Regions from separate parts of the Desulfosporomusa polytropa genome, predicted to be linked through region 4. Evidence: riboswitches for the same ligand, from Rfam matches in the RefSeq annotation. Region 4 holds a riboswitch; each other region holds the start of a gene.

Region 1 (4,723 bases), 1.4 Mb from region 4:
CCCGGTAATTTTGTCGGTTAGGTCATAGTATTCTACGCCTGCAACTAAGTTTTCTGCCAAAGTATAGCTTACTCCTAAACCATAGCCTTTCACGCCTTGCATGGAATTGCCTTTGCCATTCATTCCATGCGATATATATGTACCTATTGCTTGATTGTAATATTTCGCAAACATACTATAGGTGCCTGGCCTGTATGTGCGTTGGTCGCCGTAGTTAAGACTAAATACATAGCCATCGCTGTTCCCTTTGCTATCTTTTAGACTAGAACCCAAGTACATAGCCCCAATACTAAAATTGCTAAAGTTGTAGTTGCCGGCAATATTCCAGATTGTATTGCGATTATTAGAGCCGTCGTCCAGCCGGTAATGATACACCCCGGCTTCCAGATTATAATCAAAATCCTTATAGCGTGCCTTTGCGATATAAGTTGATTTTGTATCTTCGGTTTCCCCATAGCTAAGTGTATATTTTATCGGATCGCCAAAATCAACGCTAATGCCAGTTAAGCCGCTATCATAGATATTTCCTTCTGCCATAAGGTAGCCAAAATTGCCTGCCTTCACCGTAGATGCGCCTACTTTTCCTTTCACGTACAGGTGGGAAAGCTCAAACTTATTATCATAGTTTTTTATATCCTTTTTGCCTTCCAGCATACCATACAGCTGCCAATTATTATTGATTCTAGTGTCAGCACCAAGATAAAGCCGGAGTCCTGATGCATCTTTATCCCATTTCGTAGAATCACCGCTATTCGCCGCGTAATGATAGCGAATTTCACCGTCAACATTTATCTTATTGTTTTTATGTTTGCTGCTATTACCAACCTGCATCAAATCATCAATCAGCCTATTATATGTAGCTGGGTCAACATAGCCTGGAGCATTTGCGGCTGGACTAGCAGCAACGTTGTTGTTCGAACTAGACAATGTTTGGGGCTCAATCTTATCACTTTTTTTCACAGTTGTTGATTTTCCATCGGCAGTGATTTTATCTATACGATTTACCACTTTTGTTGTAAGTTGTGCAAATTGCGCTTTAGCTTTTTTCATATCTAAGTTTTGATCATTGATTATGGCTGATGTAAGCTGCGCCATCTCGTAAGTAAAATCATTTCTTTGTTCGCTAGGTATCAGCGGCATTGTTTTGGCTGTAATGGTAGAAATAGCATAGGTAAATTCAATTTTAAAAGTCTCCGCATTGGTAACAGGTGCAGATAAGAATTTCGTGGCAATTTGTGCCATTTCATAAGCAAATTCATCCTTGGATAGTTCTGTATTGCCTTTTGCTGCTGTAGCAGCATAGTTAACCGGCGCATCTGGGCCTTTTAATTCATTTATAGTATATGATGATGCCGGATTTTCCGGAGACGTCGCTGCCCTTAAAACTCTCGGTTGTGTTTCTTGGCTCGCTTTCCCCTCTTCACTCCCTGGCGCAAGAGCTGCAACGGCCTTACTCTTTCCATACTTACTCGTAATTGTATCTAGCGCCTGGCGAGACTTCGAATGATCACCCAACGCGATGGCGGTACGCGCCATACCCGATAATCCATCCAGTTCACCTTCCGGTTGGGAAGCTAACAATTGGTATTGCTTATAGGCTGCACGGTTGTGATTTTTCTTAACTAAAACTTCGGCATATTGCCGACGATAAGCCGGATTTGGATACTTGCTTAGCACTAATTCAAACAGTGATTTCCCGTCAATATACTTATCTGTATTAATAAGAGTTACAGCATCCGCTATCGCAGCATCTGCATTAGTTGGTGCTTTGTCGAGTAATTGACCGTAATAGCTAAGTCCTTCGGCTGTACGCCCATTTAACATTAACTGGAAAGCCAACATCCGTCGACTAGCATCATCACTCGGCTGCTTCCCGGCAAGATAGCTATATACTTTCAAAGCTTTTCCCTGTTTTCCGAGGCGAAGATAGCTTTCGGCCAGCGACCTAAGTCCAGGAATTGGTGCCTCTGTATAAGTAGGCCATAACCGTTCTCCTTCTCGCACTGCCAGTTCAGGCTGAGAGCTTTTGCCAAGCGCTACTATATAGTCGCTGGCAAGCGAACCTTCAACAGGCATTGTTTTCGTATAATTAACTAAAATTGAAGCAGCCTTTTGGTCTTGGCCGCTATTCATATAAGCAATGGCCAAATTATGCTCCAACTTAGTCAACTGATCAGCCTTGTCCGGACTTTCTGGTATCAGTCTACGCGCCCGTTCCAAATCCCGAGCCGCTTGTCTGTAATCTTTTATCTGCAGACTCAACATACCACGGCTGAAATACACCTCATAATCGTTAGGATTCATGGTTAATAGGTGCTCATAATAGGACTGAGCAGCGATAGTATTACCACAGAGTACATTCATTTCCCCTGCCCGCAAGAGTGCGTCTCTCTCACCACGAGTAATTGCTGGTTGCAGTACCGCCAAGGCCTTATCATACTCTTTCAACTGAAAATATGCAGTACTAACGCTTCGAGTTACAGCAGAAGGCATCAATGTACCAGAATGTTGTTCAAATAAATTGACAGCCTGTTCATTCTGACCTGCCTGTTGCAGGATAGTAATATAATCAGAAAGAGCCGATTTGTCTTGCGTATCTGCCTTAACAAGACGAGCCATAATATCTAGTGACTGTTGATATTGGGCATTTTGAGCCATCTGCACAGCTTGAGTATGCAATAACTTCCGCTCATTTTCAGTAGAAACAGCCGACTGTTCAACAGTAGCTGATGGCACCTGCCCTACTACAGGGACATCGTCCGCCAACCGATATGTACGCAGGCTTCTCTGATACCATTGAGAATAATGTTGCTTGTCCGAACTATTCTCTATGACCATCTGAAATAATGCTTTTCCACCGCCTATATTGCCCATTGACAAGAGTGCCACTGCGTCTTCTGCCGCACCTGCAAGCATTCCCTGATTTTCTAGCAATACCTGACGATACATAGGTAATCCCTTGTCCAGTTGACCGGCATACAGTAATGTATAAGCCAAGCCCGCTCGATACCTGTGATTTTGCGGACTGTGAGCAATGAGTAACTCAAAACTGGTTTTAGCTAATCGTACCCGACCTGTCCGAATATAGCATTCAGCCACACAATATAAAACTCTATCAGGCATAGCTTCTAACCGTGGCCATGCTGCGTTAGCTGTCTCTATAACCTCCTCATAACGACAATCATCAAACAAAGAGACAACAGCCTCTTCCTCTGCCACAGAAGTATGTACACGAACAGAGTATTCACGACCTGCATCAGGTACTACGGCTGCCGCCGCTTCACCCGTATTATGCTGTGTGGCCATAAATGCCGAAACAACAGCCAGCCAAAACCGTCGATCTTTCAATATGTTACACCTCATTTTTCATGTAAAAGATGTATTAATCACATAATCGCTTGCATTTGTTAAAATATTATACCATGCTAGCCAGGAGCCAAAATTAAAGATTACTTAAAGAATTCATCCAGGGAAAGTTAACCTTTCCATCTAGAAAATAAAAACACCTGGTAACACTCACAAAAAAATACTTGCAAGAGCAACCAGGCAGTCATAAGCATCACGCCGTTAGACCCACGGCTTTGCGTCACCGCTTTTCAACGGGTATGCCAATTTCTTTAATTGTCAATTATATTTTACCGATAAACCTATACCTTGTCAATTTGTATTTACTTAGTACCCGGGAGTTTGACACTTGTATAAACAAAAAATGCCCTTGAAGCCTTGAAATAGGCTTATTTTTTTGTCAAATTTTTCTTTTGATTATCGAGTAATATCTAATAATGTGTTATAATATAGGTGACAGGAGGTATTCGTTATGCATTTGAGTATTGTTCAGTCCAAAAATTCTAAATCTCTATATGTCATTCGTTCTACTTATAAAAACGGTCGCAATTCTTCTGAACGAGTGGAAAAGCTCGGCACCTATACTGAATTATTAGAAAAACTAAACGGCCAAGATCCTATCGCGTGGGCCAAAACCTATATTGATGAGCTCAACAAAAAGGAAAAAGCCGGCAAACGCGAAGTAAGTATCTCATTTTCTCCAGCAAAACACATCGGGAAAAATCAGCAAGTCCTTTTTAACGGCGGATATCTTTTTTTGCAAGTTATCTACTATGCTTTAGGTCTTGATTCGATCTCGAAAGCCATTTCGAAAAAACATAAATTTGCCTTTGATCTTAATTCCATTCTTTCTAATTTGCTATATGCCCGAATTCTTTTTCCCGCCTCCAAACTTGCCACCATGCAAATTGCACAAAAATTCCTTGAACCTCCTTCCTTTGAAATTCAACATATTTATAGGGCTCTTGGCATTATTTCCGAAGAAAGCGATTTCATTCAATCCCAACTATATAAAAATAGCCGCCGCACCCTCGATAGAAATACTCACATCCTCTACTATGATTGCACAAATTATTTCTTTGAAATCGAACAGGAGTCCGGTCTTAGACAATATGGTATGTCTAAAGAACACCGACCGAACCCGATTGTTCAAATGGGCCTCTTTATGGATGGTGACGGCATCCCGCTGGCATTCAATATTTCCAAAGGCAACACCAATGAACAAGTGACTCTGACTCCGTTAGAGCAAAAACTTCTGAAAGACTTTGAACTATCTAAGCTTGTTGTTTGCACCGATGCCGGTCTTGCTTCCAACGCAAACAGAAGATTTAACGATAAAAAAAATCGAGCCTTCATTACCACTCAGTCGATAAAAAAG
Region 2 (4,723 bases), 1.8 Mb from region 4:
GAACCGTCCCCTCGCTTTCCTGAGACCACCTTTTGAAAATAGTCGTGCTGCAGAAACTTTAGGAGGATTGTATGAAAAAAGAAAATCAACAAGCAATTGAAGTTGGCTATGGAATGGCGAAAGATGCTTCTTCAGTTTCATGTGGTATAAAAGCAGCCCGGCAGGCAGTATTATCCATCCATGTACATGCTATTTCAGCGGTTTTGGTATTTGCTTCTGTAGTGTACAACCTGGACGAGGTGCTGCAAGGTATTCATAGTGTAGTGGGGGATGTACCTGTTTTTGGGGCTACGACCGCCGGAGAGATTTGCGATACAATTTATCAGGGGACTGTCAGCGTTGTCGTATTAGCTTCCCCTTATTTACGGGTGCACTGTGGTGTGGGCACGAATGTGTCAAATGATTGGCGGCGCGCTCTCAATGAAGCGATTGACTCGCCGAAGGTATGGCCTTTTTTTTATGACTCCCAATACAAAGAAAGAATACGGCGTAAAGGGAGCGACTATTTTGTTATGCTTTCTGCACCTGGCATAACCCGGAGCACCCGCTATCACGGTTTTGAAATATTAGAGGCTCTTAAAGAAAAAGCCGGAGGAGAGTTTCTGGTGATGGGGGGCGGGGCAACCGATGTATGTCTGGAGGAGAATCATGTTCTTTTTAATCAACAGGCCTATTCTGACAGCATCCTGCTGGTTGTGTTCGAAACCGAGCTTCAGTTCGGCATTTCCTTAAGCCACGGTTTTCAACCTGCTGACAAAAGGGCAATCGTTACTGCTGTGGAAGGTGATGAAGTATTGACCATCGACGGAGTGACGGCGGTGGATGTATATAGTCGGCTGATAGACATTCCCAAAGAAGAAATGACGAGGATTCATCCCGCCCATGCCCATGAGAATGGAGTCACAATTGGGATATCTGACCCTATGGGACAACATAGCGTGAATCTGGTAGACTCAATTACGTCTCGCGGTGGCATCCGCCTGAGCAGGCCGGTTTCAGAAGGAACAGTTTTAACCAGAATGAATCCCATTAAGGCCAGTCTTGTGCAAGCGGGAGCGGAAGGCATTCGCAAAGCCGCAATCCGGGGTGACATAACGGACATAGCCCTGTGTCTGCTCTGCTACTGTTCGTTTCGACCCAAAATACTAGGCAACCTGATTGAACAGGAATTTGCCGGCATGAGGGAGGTACTGGCAGGCAAGCCGTTAGTTGGTTTTTGCTGTTGCGGTGAAATCGGCGTTGCAGATGATGGTGTCAGTCGCTTTAATACCTCATCAATAGCTTGCCTCGTACTCGGCGGACAATTGTCGCGGAATGCACGCATTACTATCAAATACAATGAAGTACTTGAAAAAATGGAAGTACAGTCCAATATACTTGCACGGACGAACAAAGAGTTGTTGACAGAAATTGTTGAGCGCAAGAAAATTGAAGCGGCTTTGCGTAGTGAAATTTCCGAAAAGGAAAAACTTGAAGCGGCTTTGCGAGAAAGCGAAAAAAAGTTAAAAGACTTTGCTCAAGCTGTACCTGATATTAGCGTGATTATAGATGAGGATGGCCGGTATATTGAAGTATTTGACAGTGGTTATCAGCTGCTAAAGAGGCCTAAAGAAGAATTGAATGGATATACACTTCACCAGAGATTTCCGGCAGAAACCGCTGAAGCTATCCTAAGACAAATACGGCAGACTATTTCATCCGGGATGTCGCAGTGTTTTATTCATAAAGTGGCGGTTGGAGAAGAACAGCGGTTTTTCGAAGGCAGGACAGCGCCAATGAGTTACCTGACTGACGGCAAAAAGACAGTAGCCGCTGTAGCGATTGACGTTACGGAACGGTATAAAGCAGAGAGAATGATCGAGTTCGCTTATGAGCTGCGGCGCAAAAGTGATTTCATCAATGATATCATTACCGGGAATATAAAGGTTGATGAAAAGGCCAGCGATACTGCCCAAACTTTTGGGCTTGATTTTTCTCGTCCGCTGTTCTGCTGTTTACTAACGGTGAATAAACCTGCCCATTCAACAGCAGAAATTAGCAGTACTACCAATAATCAAATACTTAAAAATAATATTATTGAGTTGATAAGTCGCGATTCCGGTTATTTAGTCTGGGATTGCCGCGAAGGAATAGGTGTTCTATGCCAAACAAGGGAGAGTGACGATGCTTGGGGAAATAGCATGCAATTTGCTTTTCGCCTTCAGGAAAAGATCACCTGTTACGACTCTGATTTTACAGTAAGAATTGGTGTTAGTAATATGTACAGCGGAACTGATAGTATAAACAAAGGTTATCAGCAGGCCTGGAGTGCTATTGTCGCAATGCGATGCCAGCGTGAAGGCAATAAGGTAATCAATCATTTTCGTGACATAGGCATTGTTCAACTGCTGGCAAACATGGACGGCAAAAAACAGGTTATGGAATATATTCATGAAAAGCTTGGTAAGCTCATCGATTATGACCGTAAAAAAGGAACGCAGCTTTTGCTTACCCTTGAAGAGATTCTGCAAAGCAATAACTTGAAAGAGTCAGCGGGAAAAATGTATGTTCACTATAAGACAATGTTTTTTCGGAAACAGCGTATTGAGAAAATATTAGGGGTCTCTATTGATGCGTATGAGACAAAACTTGCTCTTGCGGCAGCAGTTAAACTGTATAAATTGAGTGATGATTTCGATAAATGAGTTGAAAAAAGCACAGGTCCTTATCCTGCGAGGATATAACCTGTGCTTTTTTGTTTCTAAAAAGTAGGTATTCGAGATAATCGAAATTATGGTAAAGATGACTTATAATGTAGGACAGCCGCCGGCTGGTCTTAGCGATACAATTCATGTATGGATTACGGCGAGAGACACGAAAAGCAATGAGACGTCGGTTATCTTCAAACTGATTATTGGCGCTGCAGTGAGCGACCAGGAAAACCTGCAGGCAGAAATTATGAAAATAAACTTACCGGGAAACAGGTAAGTTTATTCGGAGTTCGAATAAACTATATAGGGGCAAACTTGCCGAAAGGTAAGGACGCAAAGCTATGGGTCTAAAGATTTAGTGCTCTATGACTGCCAGGTTGCAACGATTTAGGTTTATTTCGTTATAGCGTGGCAGTCTTTTTTGTTTGTCCAATACATTCTTTTGAGAATAGCCATGATGCAGAAGCTTTAGGAGGATTGTATGAAGAAAGAGAATCAGCAAGCAATTGAAGTTGGCTATGGAATGGCTAAAGACACTTCTTCATTTTCTAGTGGCATGAAAGCAGCCAGGCAGGCAGTATCATTCATCCATGTGCATGCCGTTTCAGCAGTATTGGTATTTGCTTCTGTAGTTTACAATCTGGATGAGGTGCTGCAAGGCATTCATAGTGTAGTGGGGGAAGTGCCTGTTTTTGGGGCTACAACCGCCGGGGAGATTTGCAATGGGATGCATAAGGAAACTGTGGTGGTTGCAGCATTGGCTTCTCCATTTTTGCGGGTGCATTGTGGAATAGGGACAGATGAATCAAAGGATTGGCGGCGGGCTTTAAATGAAGCGGTAAAATTTCCGGCAGTACAACCTTTTTTTCATAATGCTTCTGAGTATAAGCGAGAAATGAGACGAAAAGGCAGGGAGGCCTTTATCATGCTTTTTTCGCCAGGCAATACGCGGCAAAGCAATGATCATAGCTTTGAAATTGTGGAAGCGATTAAGGAACGGTCCTTGGGGGAATTTCCCATTGTTGGTGGATCGCCGGCTGACGATTGGCGGATGGAACAGAATTATGTTCTATATGCACAGCAGGCTTATCCTGACAGTTTGCTACTGGTTGTTTTTGAGACAGAGCTCCAATTCGGAATTTCGTTGACGCATGGGTTTCGTCCGACTGAGATGTGGGCAACGGTGACGGCGGTTGATGGGTATGAAATTTTAACACTGGATGGGATTGCGGCGGCTGACGGTTACAGCAAATTAGTCGGGCTGTCCAGGGCAAATTTAGAAGGAAAGCATTTAACTTACACAACGGGTACTACTATTGGCATAGCCGATTCCATGGGCCAGTACAGTGTGAATATTGCCAGCTATTTTACAGAGCGCGGCGGAATTCGCGTAACTCAGCCGGTGTCTGTAGGAACTGTCTTTACCCGAATGGAGCCTGATCCAGATAGCATGGCGGGTGCCGGTGTAGAAGGCATGCGCCGGGCGAGCATACGGGGAGGAATCATGGAACCTGCGCTTGGCATAGCCTATTACTGTGCTTTACGACCCAAAATCATGGGTGATAAGTCCGAAAAAGAAGTTGCTGATATGACAAAAGTATTAGCAGGAAAACCGTTGGTCGGTTTTTGCAGTTTTGGTGAACAAGGAGTCGCTGATAATGGCGATAGCCGTCATAGTAATTCTGCGGTTGCCGGTCTGGTGCTTGGAAGCCAGTTATCGCAGACGGCCCGGATTGCCTTTGAAAATAATGAACTGCTGGCAGAAGTGGAAGTGCAGAAGGAAATGCTGGTGAAAACCAACGAGGCATTGCTAAAGGAAATTTCCGAACGTACAAAAATGGAAGCAGCCTTGCGGGAAAGTGAAGAGAAGATAAAAGACTTTGCTCAGGCGGTTCCTGACATTAGTGCGATTATGGACGAGGATGGTCTCTATATTGAAGTATTTGGTGATATTAACAAGTTATTAACAAGGCCTGGCGAAAAATTCAAAGGCTTTACGCTTCATCAAATATTTCCTGCTGAAGATGCTGACA
Region 3 (4,723 bases), 2.3 Mb from region 4:
AGGATATGTGCTCTTGCAGATTCCTTTGAGGTGATGTTTTGGGGACGTAATTATCAAAGGTATAAGACTTATCCGGAGATAATTGCTGATATCTCTGCAAATTGTGGTACACAATTTGATCCGGAACTAGCCGATAGATTTATAAAATTTTTAGACCGGTAGTAGTAATTCAAACTTACCTTGGTAAAAGGGATATGAAACTAATTTTATGGAGAAGAGTAAATAAAAACATTTGAAATGCATAAACGGCGACTATTAGTCGCCGCTATGCATTAAAGAAGGATACAAATAGGGAGAAGGCGATTGATCTATTTAAGAACGTTACCGTTTGCCGCCGCAGCCACCACCGCAATCTTTTTCATTACGGCGTTCTTCTACGTTAGCTAACTCCCGGGCGAATTCGAGGTTCTTGTGGTTCCTCTCATTACGGCGCTGTTCGTTATTTTCATTCCGGTTTTCGTTTTTCATAGAATCACCTCCAATAATATTTTACCCTTATGAAGGACAATAATAACTGGTAAATTCAGAAAATTATCATGAATTTAATCTTATTATTGGGGCAATTGTTATCATTCCTTATCAACAAAGACTAAAGTTACCAGGGCCGAAAAGCTCGATATTGGAAATACTATCGTAGGAGGTGTTTTAATATGGGTAATATTTACGACGACAACTCGAAGTCAGCTCACGGTCCAAATGGTCTAGAGCAACGGCAGCAGGGACCCTACGGAGGTAAGGAAGCCGATCATCTTAGCAATAAAGACGCTGGACAAGTTTATCCGCAAAAGAAAGATATAAAAGCACGGCCAAAACAGTAGGCAAAAGGCAAGAGATCGTCCAGAATCAAGGAATGGTCTCTTGCTTTTTGCCTGTCTTTAAGAAATCTATTTACTGGTAGTACTTGACAATACGTCTAAAACCTCATTAATGTCAGGCAACTGTGAGGAAGGGTAAACTTTTATCCAGCTTACTTTGCCGTTTTCATCGATAACGATGTTAGCCCGTTCGGAATAGCCATCTTGCTCACGAAATATTCCATAATCCATGGCGACCTTGCCATGTGGCCAAAAGTCGGCTAGAATGCGTACCATCTTTAACTGTATAGCCTCAGCCCACAGTTTTTTGCAGGGTGTGGGGTCAACACTAAAGCCCATGGGTACAGTGTTGAGGTTTTGGAAGGCCTGATAGTTAGTTTCAAGAGCGCGCATTTGATCGGTACAGACAGGTGTCCAAGCCAAAGGATGCCAAGAAAGAAGTACTTTTTTGCCGCGATAGTTTGTTAGAGTAACGTATTGTTCGTTGTTATCAGTCAAAGTAAAGTTTGGCGCCTCATCGCCAACGGTAATAAGTTTCATAACGCAACCCCTTTTTTGATTTAGTTACTTGTAGCATACCCTAAAATGCAGGATTGCTATGTGTAAGTTCTAAACGGCATGGCTCTGCTCAGGACGGCCGACGTTCAGTTTGAGGTAGGGCTGCCGGTCACAAGGAGTCAACTACTTTTCGATTCAGGCCCTACTAAGAAAAATGATTGAAATTATCGTAATACCAGTTGACAATAATGAAAACAACTGGTATAGTAATAATTCCGAGGACGCGGGAGTGGCGGAACTGGCAGACGCACTAGACTTAGGATCTAGCGCCGTGAGGCGTGCAGGTTCAATTCCTGTCTCCCGCACCATAAGCAGCGAACCAAGTTTTTAGAAGCGATAGCGACGCGAAACCTTGAGTGAATCGCTTAGTTCTGAGCGGTAGCGAAGAACATCCTATAACACGTCGGGGCGTGGCTCAGTTTGGTAGAGTACCTGGCTTGGGACCAGGGGGTCGCAGGTTCGAATCCTGCCGCTCCGACCAATACAACTATTGATAAGATACTATTATACTGATCTGAATAATAAATTCATATGGGGTTATAGCTCAGTTGGTTAGAGCGCTTCGTTGACATCGAAGAGGTCGGCGGTTCGAGTCCGTTTAACCCCACCAGTGCAAACCAGAATACCATACCAAATAAAGCCATCACATCGTGACAGCTTTATTCCCCGGCCCCGGCTGGGGATTTTTTAGTTTATGGCGGAGGGGGGGGGCAAGCTCTCGTAACTAAGCGCTATACCTGGTCATAAACTAAACTGAGGTGAAATGAAATGTCCGAATTTGAAAATATCGGAGCAAGTGAGCTTGGATTAATTTCTGCAGTTTTGGGTATAGCGTTAGCTTATGATAAAACACCCGGAGAACAAAACGTCCTGGGTAATTTTATTATTGGAATAGGTTGCATTATTTTAGTGATAGCTTCTCAGACTGAATATTTAAATAGTTTAAAAGAAAAACAAAATGTAAATGAGGATAGTTCAGAAATTAAAAAACAAATTGAGGATATGCAAAAGCAAATCAAAAATATTATGAGCAAGACGCAATAATATTAGGATTAGTTATTGATAAGAGCTATTTATTTCCGCTTTTTATAAGCTTGTCAACAACGGCAGAAGCTCAGACCACAGCAAATATGATTTGGGTGCAGGTGAAGAGTGGTGATGTGCAATGGCGTAGGGTGCAACAGGCAAAAATGATTTCGTGTATAAGCACTGTTAGTGATTATATATATAGTTTTAAAAAAATTACGCATAATTTTTTGTTCTAAGCAGGATTCTGAAGAGTTATGTAGAATAATGCAAAAAAAATAATATTGGCAAACCTCCTGAAAAGGCGGGACGCAAAGCCATGGGTCTAAAGATTTTAATCTAAGATTGCCAGGTTGCAGCATGAAGTTAGCTGAAACTGGCAATCTTTTATTATTTCTATGGGATATTCTTGTAAGTATAAACAGGTATTTTGTACTTATTCTTTGGGGGTGGATTGGTGAAAGAAAATTCTAACTATGTTGTGGTTACTATTGGTCCCGAATGTCTTGCCGTCAATGCTGATTGCGTTCGCGACAAAATCTACAGCTTTTTTACAGGTGAAGCTACAGCTATCTGTCTTGATTTTAATGATACTCTTTATATGGATGCTGCTGGTGTTGGAATTATTGCCGCAGTAGTCTTTGAAGGACGACGTAAAGGTGTCAACATATCAATGAGAGGAGCCACGGGTTCGGTACTGGATATGCTTACGTCAACGGGATTATATCGATTATCTTCGTGGAGTGAAAATAACTTTGGAGTGTGAAACGCAACGTATTTTAATTGTTGACGACACAAAATTAAGTAACCAAATCATGAAGGATATATTAGGTAATGATTACGATATTCTTGTTTCGACATCGGGTGAAGAAGCCTTAGTTTTAGCTGCTTCAGAGAGTATAGATCTTATATTGCTAGATGTTGAAATGCCAGGAATGGATGGTTATGAGGTATGCAGAAGATTAAAGAAAAATCCTTATACCAAAAACATCCCAGTTATTTTCGTTTCGGCTGCTAATGATGTTCAGCATGAAACAAAGGGACTCGAAATAGGGGCCATTGATTATATTATAAAACCTTCTAATCCCGCTATTATAAAGGCACGAGTAAAAAACCATTTGGAGCTTAAGAAATATAGGGATATACTAGAGCGAATATCTCTAATAGATGGATTAACCGGTATAGCTAACCGTCGCCATTTTGATCAGACACTAGAAAAAGAGTGGAGACGTGCATTACGTCATAGAGATATTTTATCACTAGCTTTAATTGACATAGATTTTTTTAAAAAATATAACGATTATTACGGACATCTCGCGGGAGATGAGTGTTTACAGAAAGTGGGCAGCATTCTAACCGAATCGTTAAAAAGAGCCAGCGATCTGGGAGCACGTTATGGCGGAGAAGAGTTTGTTATTCTTCTCCCTTCAACGGCCAAAGCTGGGGCGCTAACAGTTACGGAAAGAATACGCAGTAATGTAGAGGAGTTAAGAATTTCACATGAGATGTCAAAAGTGGCCAAACATGTTACTGTGAGCATTGGGGTGGCCGCCATAAGACCAGAATTAGATAAGGTTCCTTCGGAGTTGATCCGGCAAGCTGATTCTGCTTTATATCAGGCGAAAAATGCTGGGCGGAATAGAGTTTGCACCGGATCAGATTGAATATTTTGTGGGTGCTTGAGTCGGCTTTAATGTTCGCCTAGATTTTGGTTTAGGCGATTTTTCGTTACGAGATGGGGTTAAAATAAAGAGATCATTACACTATGAAGCATACACCATAGAGACCACAACAAGGTTAAATATATAAATTCCATTTCAAATTTGCTCCTTACTATTCCTTGTTGCTGGGTTTATTAAACTTCACAAAAAAGGTTGTTCCATTTATATCAGTTTTTACTTTTATTTTTGCATTATGCCGTTCTGCAATTCTGTAACAAACTGGTAATCCGAGACCAGTCCCATTATCTTTAGTAGTTAAAAAAGGAGTTCCTAACTTATCTAAAATATCTTTGGGAATTCCTTGCCCCGAATCTTTTACAGACAAAAATACTTGTTCCTCATCAAGGCCTGTTTTGATAACTATTGTGCCTTTAGATGACATTGCTTCTTCTGCATTTCGCACTAGATTCATCAGAAGCTGTCGTATTTCCTTCTTGTCCAAATCCAACTCAGGAATATTACCTAGTTCGATTTTAATCTCGTTTCCTCGGTGAAGTGCGTCAGCTTGTAAGAGGGGAAATAGCATTTGAATGATTTCGTTCAAATTAGCATGCTGAAAATTAACAGCTTTGTTTTTTGCAAGCGATAAAAATTCGGTGATAA
Region 4 (4,723 bases):
TAAAATAGGTGGTTGGTTTTCAAGCTGTACATAATCTTGAATGGCCTGACAAAAATAAAGTACAGCCTGTTGATTGCTTTCGTGTAGTTTTTCTTTAAATTTCTGTTTAAAATCGGGAGGCCAAAGGATAATATTAATGAACATGGCGACAATGAGGCCAATAAATATTACAGCCGATCTATCCACGGCATGGGACAGAAATTGATCAGTGCTGGCGCTTAAGATGAATAAGGCTGCAATAATTTTAAAAGGGGGCTATGTAGTGAACGAAAGATATGTAGGAATTTTAGGAATAGGTTCTTATGTTCCTGAACAAATTGTTACCAATTTTGAATTAGAAAAAAAAATGGATACCTCAGATAAATGGATTGTTGAGCGTACAGGTATAAGTGAAAGACGGGTTATAAAAAAAGGCCAGGCTACTTCAGATTTGGCGACTAAAGCAGCTGAAAAAGCGCTGCAGGATGCAGGTGTGACAGCAGAAGAACTTGACCTGATTATTGTTGGGACAGTTACTCCAGACATGGTGTTTCCCTCAGTTGCTTGCTTAGTACAACAAAACATTAAGGCGATTAATGCAGCTGCCTTTGATCTCACGGCAGTTTGCTCTGGGTTTATTTATGGAGTTGCTACTGGTAGTTCTTTTATTAAAACAGGAACTTATAAAAAAGTGTTAGTTATTGGTGCAGAGTCATTATCGACGATTACTAATTGGACAGATCGGAATACAGCCATATTATTTGGTGATGGGGCTGGAGCCGTTGTTTTAGGTGAAGTAGAACCAGGATATGGAATTCTCGGGATGGATTTGGGAGCTGAAGGTAATGGTGGTCACTTGCTTATGGTGCCTGCAGGCGGATCACGCACTCCTACAACCAAAGAAACAATTGAGCAAGGTTTGCATTTTATTCATATGGATGGTAATGAGGTATTTAAGTTTGCTATTAAAATAATGGGTGAAACAGTAAAAAAAGCTCTTGAGAATGCTAAGCTTTTGGCCAAAGATATTACTTATTTGGTACCCCATCAAGCTAATCTGAGAATTATTCAGTCGGCTGCTAAGCGCTTAGGTATACCGCTTGAAAGGGTAATTATTAATGTTGATAAATATGGGAATACATCGGCTGCATCTATCCCTATTGCACTGGACGAAGGCGTTAAAAGCGGCAGAATAAAACAAGGAGACATTATCGCCATAGTAGGTTTTGGTGGCGGTTTGACCTGGGGATCAGGTATAATTCGTTGGGGTAAATAATAAATTAATATATTGATTTTTAAAATAAAAATCCCGCTGGTCATAAACTAGCGGGATTTTACACGTATACGATATAAGCTCTAAAATTATTTGACACTAATAATTTGTCCTTGAGTAATTGTTGCCAACTGGTCAGGGGTAATCCTAAATACATCAAAAGGCGTGCCAGCTGCAGCCCATACTTCATTATAATCAAACAGATCTGCATCAATAAGGCACTTAAGCTTGCTGAGATGACCGATGGGTGGTATGCCGCCAATGGCAAAACCGGTCGTTTCATGAACAAAATTATTATACAACTTATTTCTAAAATAATAAATCAAAAGTCCTGTATAATAGGACTTATATCCTAATTTTTACTTGACTAAAATTAGCCAGTAATGATAATATATTACAGTAACACAAAAAAAACGACATATTTGGCAAACTTATCGAAAGGTAAGGACGCAAAGCTATGGATCTAAGGGTTTTACCTATGATTGCCAGGTTGCCATCGCGTGATAAGACTAGGCTTTGGCTTGGTCTTATTTTATTTTTGAGGTGAGAGATACGATGCTTAAGTTAGGAGATAGAAATTGTACTTTAAAGAATATTGATGGTGACAAGTACCAGAAAAGCAACCTTACTAATCTGCTGGAAACATATAAAATATTAGCTCACAGAGCGGAAGAAATTATTTTATTTATAAAACTAAATGGTTATATTATCGATGCTAATGATGTGGCCTTACATAAGTATGGCTATTCCCGCAGGGAATTATTAGCAATGACTGTTTTCGGACTAAGGATAGATGAAAAATCTATTGTACTAGCTGATTTGAAAACTAGTAAGGAAAAAGGAGCTAGTTTTGAAACGGTTCACAGAAAAAAAGATGGAAGCCTAATAAATGTGCAAGTTAACTCTCAATGTACAACTATTAGCGGAAAGAAAATTCTTATTAGTGTCATTAGAGATATAACTGAGCAAAAAATTATGAAAGAACAACTACATTATGTGGCAAGGCACGATTATCTAACTGGATTACCTAATCAGTACTATTTGAGTGAATATATTTGTCAAATGCGTGAAAAAACAAGTCTAAAAATGAGTGCACTTCTTTTTGTAAATATCGATAATTTCAAGAGAGCTACCGATATTTACGGTTATAGTGCTGGGGATTCGATATTGAAGCAAGTTGTTACTTGTTTTCAATCCAATTTGCGCGAAAATGATTTTTTTGCCAGGCTTGATAAAGATGAATTTGCTATTATAGTACCTGATATAGATAAAGAAGAAACAAAGCTAATAGCAAACAAACTAGTAAAAGCGTTAAATCAAGAGAGTTTTGTTTTCGACGCAAGCTTTTTTAAAGTTAGTGTGAGCATGGGAATATCATTTATTGAGACAATACATGATATTGATAATGCATTTTCTTATGCGGATGCTGCCATGCGCGCTGCGAAGGAAGAAGGAAAAAACAGAGTAGTGGTAATTCAAAACCAGGAAGATAGAATGAAGGTATTTGAAAACAATCGGATTCTAACGCTAGTTAACACTGCCATAAAAAAAAATAAATTTAAACTATTCTTACAGCCTATATATAAGATTGGAAATGACGTTTTACATTACGAAGCCTTAATTAGGATGATTGATAATCAAGGAGAGTTACTTCCGCCGGCTACGTTTATTCCTTTAGCTGAGAGATATGGTCTGATGTCTCAGATTGATCAATGGGTTATACGAACGGCAATTGAGATGCTTGAAAGTCGAAATGATTTAAATATTTTTGTTAATATTTCGGGTGAAAGTCTTGGCGATGATTCACTATTAAAATGGATAGAATCTCGTATTAGTAAAAGTACGATAGATCCATGTCGAATTGGATTTGAAATAACGGAAACAACAGCGATAAAGAATATTACGAAAGCAGAATATTGGATTCGGAGGTTAAAAGCTCTGGGATGCTGCTTTGCGCTGGATGATTTTGGCGTAGGATTTTCGTCTTTCTCACATCTACATACATTACCAGTAGATTATTTAAAAATCGATGGGTCATTTATTAGAGATTTGGATTCTGACAATACCAAAAGAGCATTAGTGCAAGCAATGAATGCTGTGGCACATACGCTGGGGAAAAAGACAATAGCTGAGTTTGTTGAAAATGAGAGTATTTGGCGAATTTTGCATGAATTAAGTGTAGATTATGGGCAGGGTTATTATCTGGGTAGACCTGAACCTATATGTAAAGTCTAATGGCTGAAGACTTGCAAGAAGTTTCAAAATATAGTAGTTTGAGGAGCTGTTAATCAAATGAATGCGAAAGAAGAAGAAAATATTGTAATAAAGGAAGACGTGTCTACGATAATACAAGAATTACCTTGTCTTTTGGATAAATTAATAAAAAAGTTATCAAAAGAAGAATTCTCTCAGTTAACCCTTCAGATAAAAAAAATAATTCTAGAAGCTTAGTCTCCGATTTTGGCAAGAAACTTATGTAATTTATTAACATATAATATATCAATAAGTGTAACCTTGCAAAAAAGGAGAGGATATAATGGACTATAAAAGAGTTGACAAATGCCAAGGTTGCTGTCAACTTGAATTTGACATATTGCCAACAAATAGGCCGCCAGCCATTGACGCCGGATTTTGGGTACAGGCGACAGCCAGCGGCGAAGTATGCGGTTATGATAATGGTACCGGTAGTATTTCCTTATCGGCTGAAGGTTTGATTCCCCTAGGTGTATATACTGCCTGGTTTCTTACCGACAGGGGTCTAAAGCCAGCCGCCCCTACTGATGCTATCTATACGGCAGATGGTTTTGATCCTAACTGATTGGTGGTAAACAGTGATGGAGTGTTGAATTATTATATCGCGCCACTTGATTTTAACCCGTTTCGTGGTATCCCTTTGCCAGGAAGTAAAGTAAAGGCAGTAATCCAGGGAGTAATTATTGGTTTTCATAGTAATCGTACTACTAATGGTGTAATTCCCGGTGAATTCAATGTAACCTTTTTTGAACAGCTAACAGCTGAAATATGCTTTTCCCGCACAATCGCTATGGTAGCTACTGTTACGGAAAAATAAATAATAAGTATCGCTATTACCATAGTATTATAATAAAAAATGAAGTGATAAGGAAAAGAGTAATGTCATTAAATGTGATATTACTCTTTTTTTACAAAAAATATAAAATTATCCAATTTTATAAGCAGAACCAATTGACATAAATTTCACAAAGTATTATCATTAATAAATAGACGGAAAATTTAGAAAGGAGCGATTTTAATGATTCAAGTAGCAAAATTGTTTAAAGGTATTAATGGCAAATTGATTCTTTGTTTGTTTTTTACTGGTTTGGCCCCATTGGTAGGCTTTATATTATTGATGACTATCTTATCACAGATTCAATTTCAAGGATTTATATGTACGTACATTAGTATAATTATAGTGGCATTATTGATATGGGCGATACTTATTGCTAGAGT

The links. Region 4 has a riboswitch for cyclic di-GMP ahead of ACZ449_RS22485 (sensor domain-containing protein). Riboswitches for the same ligand answer to the same signal wherever they lie in the genome.
Region 1: linked by a shared signal. The riboswitch ahead of ACZ449_RS02655 (hypothetical protein) and the one ahead of ACZ449_RS22485 (sensor domain-containing protein) in region 4 are both predicted to bind cyclic di-GMP.
Region 2: linked by a shared signal. The riboswitch ahead of ACZ449_RS14190 (FIST N-terminal domain-containing protein) and the one ahead of ACZ449_RS22485 (sensor domain-containing protein) in region 4 are both predicted to bind cyclic di-GMP.
Region 3: linked by a shared signal. The riboswitch ahead of ACZ449_RS11665 (STAS domain-containing protein) and the one ahead of ACZ449_RS22485 (sensor domain-containing protein) in region 4 are both predicted to bind cyclic di-GMP.

Annotation. Positions count from the first base shown of each region.
Region 1 covers NZ_AP042400.1:225,876-230,598, reverse strand. The annotation lists gene ACZ449_RS02655 (hypothetical protein) at 1-3,348, opposite strand, end outside; cyclic di-GMP riboswitch class I at 3,535-3,620, opposite strand; gene ACZ449_RS02650 (IS1634 family transposase) at 3,818-4,723, shown strand, end outside.
Region 2 covers NZ_AP042400.1:2,623,970-2,628,692, reverse strand. The annotation lists gene ACZ449_RS14200 (FIST N-terminal domain-containing protein) at 72-2,684, shown strand; gene ACZ449_RS14195 (hypothetical protein) at 2,773-2,967, shown strand; cyclic di-GMP riboswitch class I at 2,989-3,075, shown strand; gene ACZ449_RS14190 (FIST N-terminal domain-containing protein) at 3,172-4,723, shown strand, end outside.
Region 3 covers NZ_AP042400.1:2,095,262-2,099,984, reverse strand. The annotation lists gene ACZ449_RS11705 (HD-GYP domain-containing protein) at 1-162, shown strand, start outside; gene ACZ449_RS11700 (hypothetical protein) at 322-468, opposite strand; gene ACZ449_RS11695 (hypothetical protein) at 651-818, shown strand; gene ACZ449_RS11690 (redoxin domain-containing protein) at 885-1,355, opposite strand; tRNA gene ACZ449_RS11685 (tRNA-Leu) at 1,597-1,681, shown strand; tRNA gene ACZ449_RS11680 (tRNA-Pro) at 1,778-1,854, shown strand; tRNA gene ACZ449_RS11675 (tRNA-Val) at 1,907-1,983, shown strand; gene ACZ449_RS11670 (hypothetical protein) at 2,142-2,417, shown strand; cyclic di-GMP riboswitch class I at 2,676-2,760, shown strand; gene ACZ449_RS11665 (STAS domain-containing protein) at 2,857-3,165, shown strand; gene ACZ449_RS11660 (diguanylate cyclase) at 3,155-4,063, shown strand; gene ACZ449_RS11655 (ATP-binding protein) at 4,233-4,723, opposite strand, start outside.
Region 4 covers NZ_AP042400.1:4,422,012-4,426,734, forward strand. The annotation lists gene ACZ449_RS22470 (hypothetical protein) at 1-186, opposite strand, end outside; gene ACZ449_RS22475 (beta-ketoacyl-ACP synthase III) at 224-1,255, shown strand; gene ACZ449_RS22480 (YbaK/EbsC family protein) at 1,342-1,578, opposite strand; cyclic di-GMP riboswitch class I at 1,667-1,750, shown strand; gene ACZ449_RS22485 (sensor domain-containing protein) at 1,808-3,487, shown strand; gene ACZ449_RS22490 (hypothetical protein) at 3,545-3,703, shown strand; gene ACZ449_RS22495 (hypothetical protein) at 3,789-4,070, shown strand; gene ACZ449_RS22500 (hypothetical protein) at 4,092-4,322, shown strand; gene ACZ449_RS22505 (methyl-accepting chemotaxis protein) at 4,524-4,723, shown strand, end outside.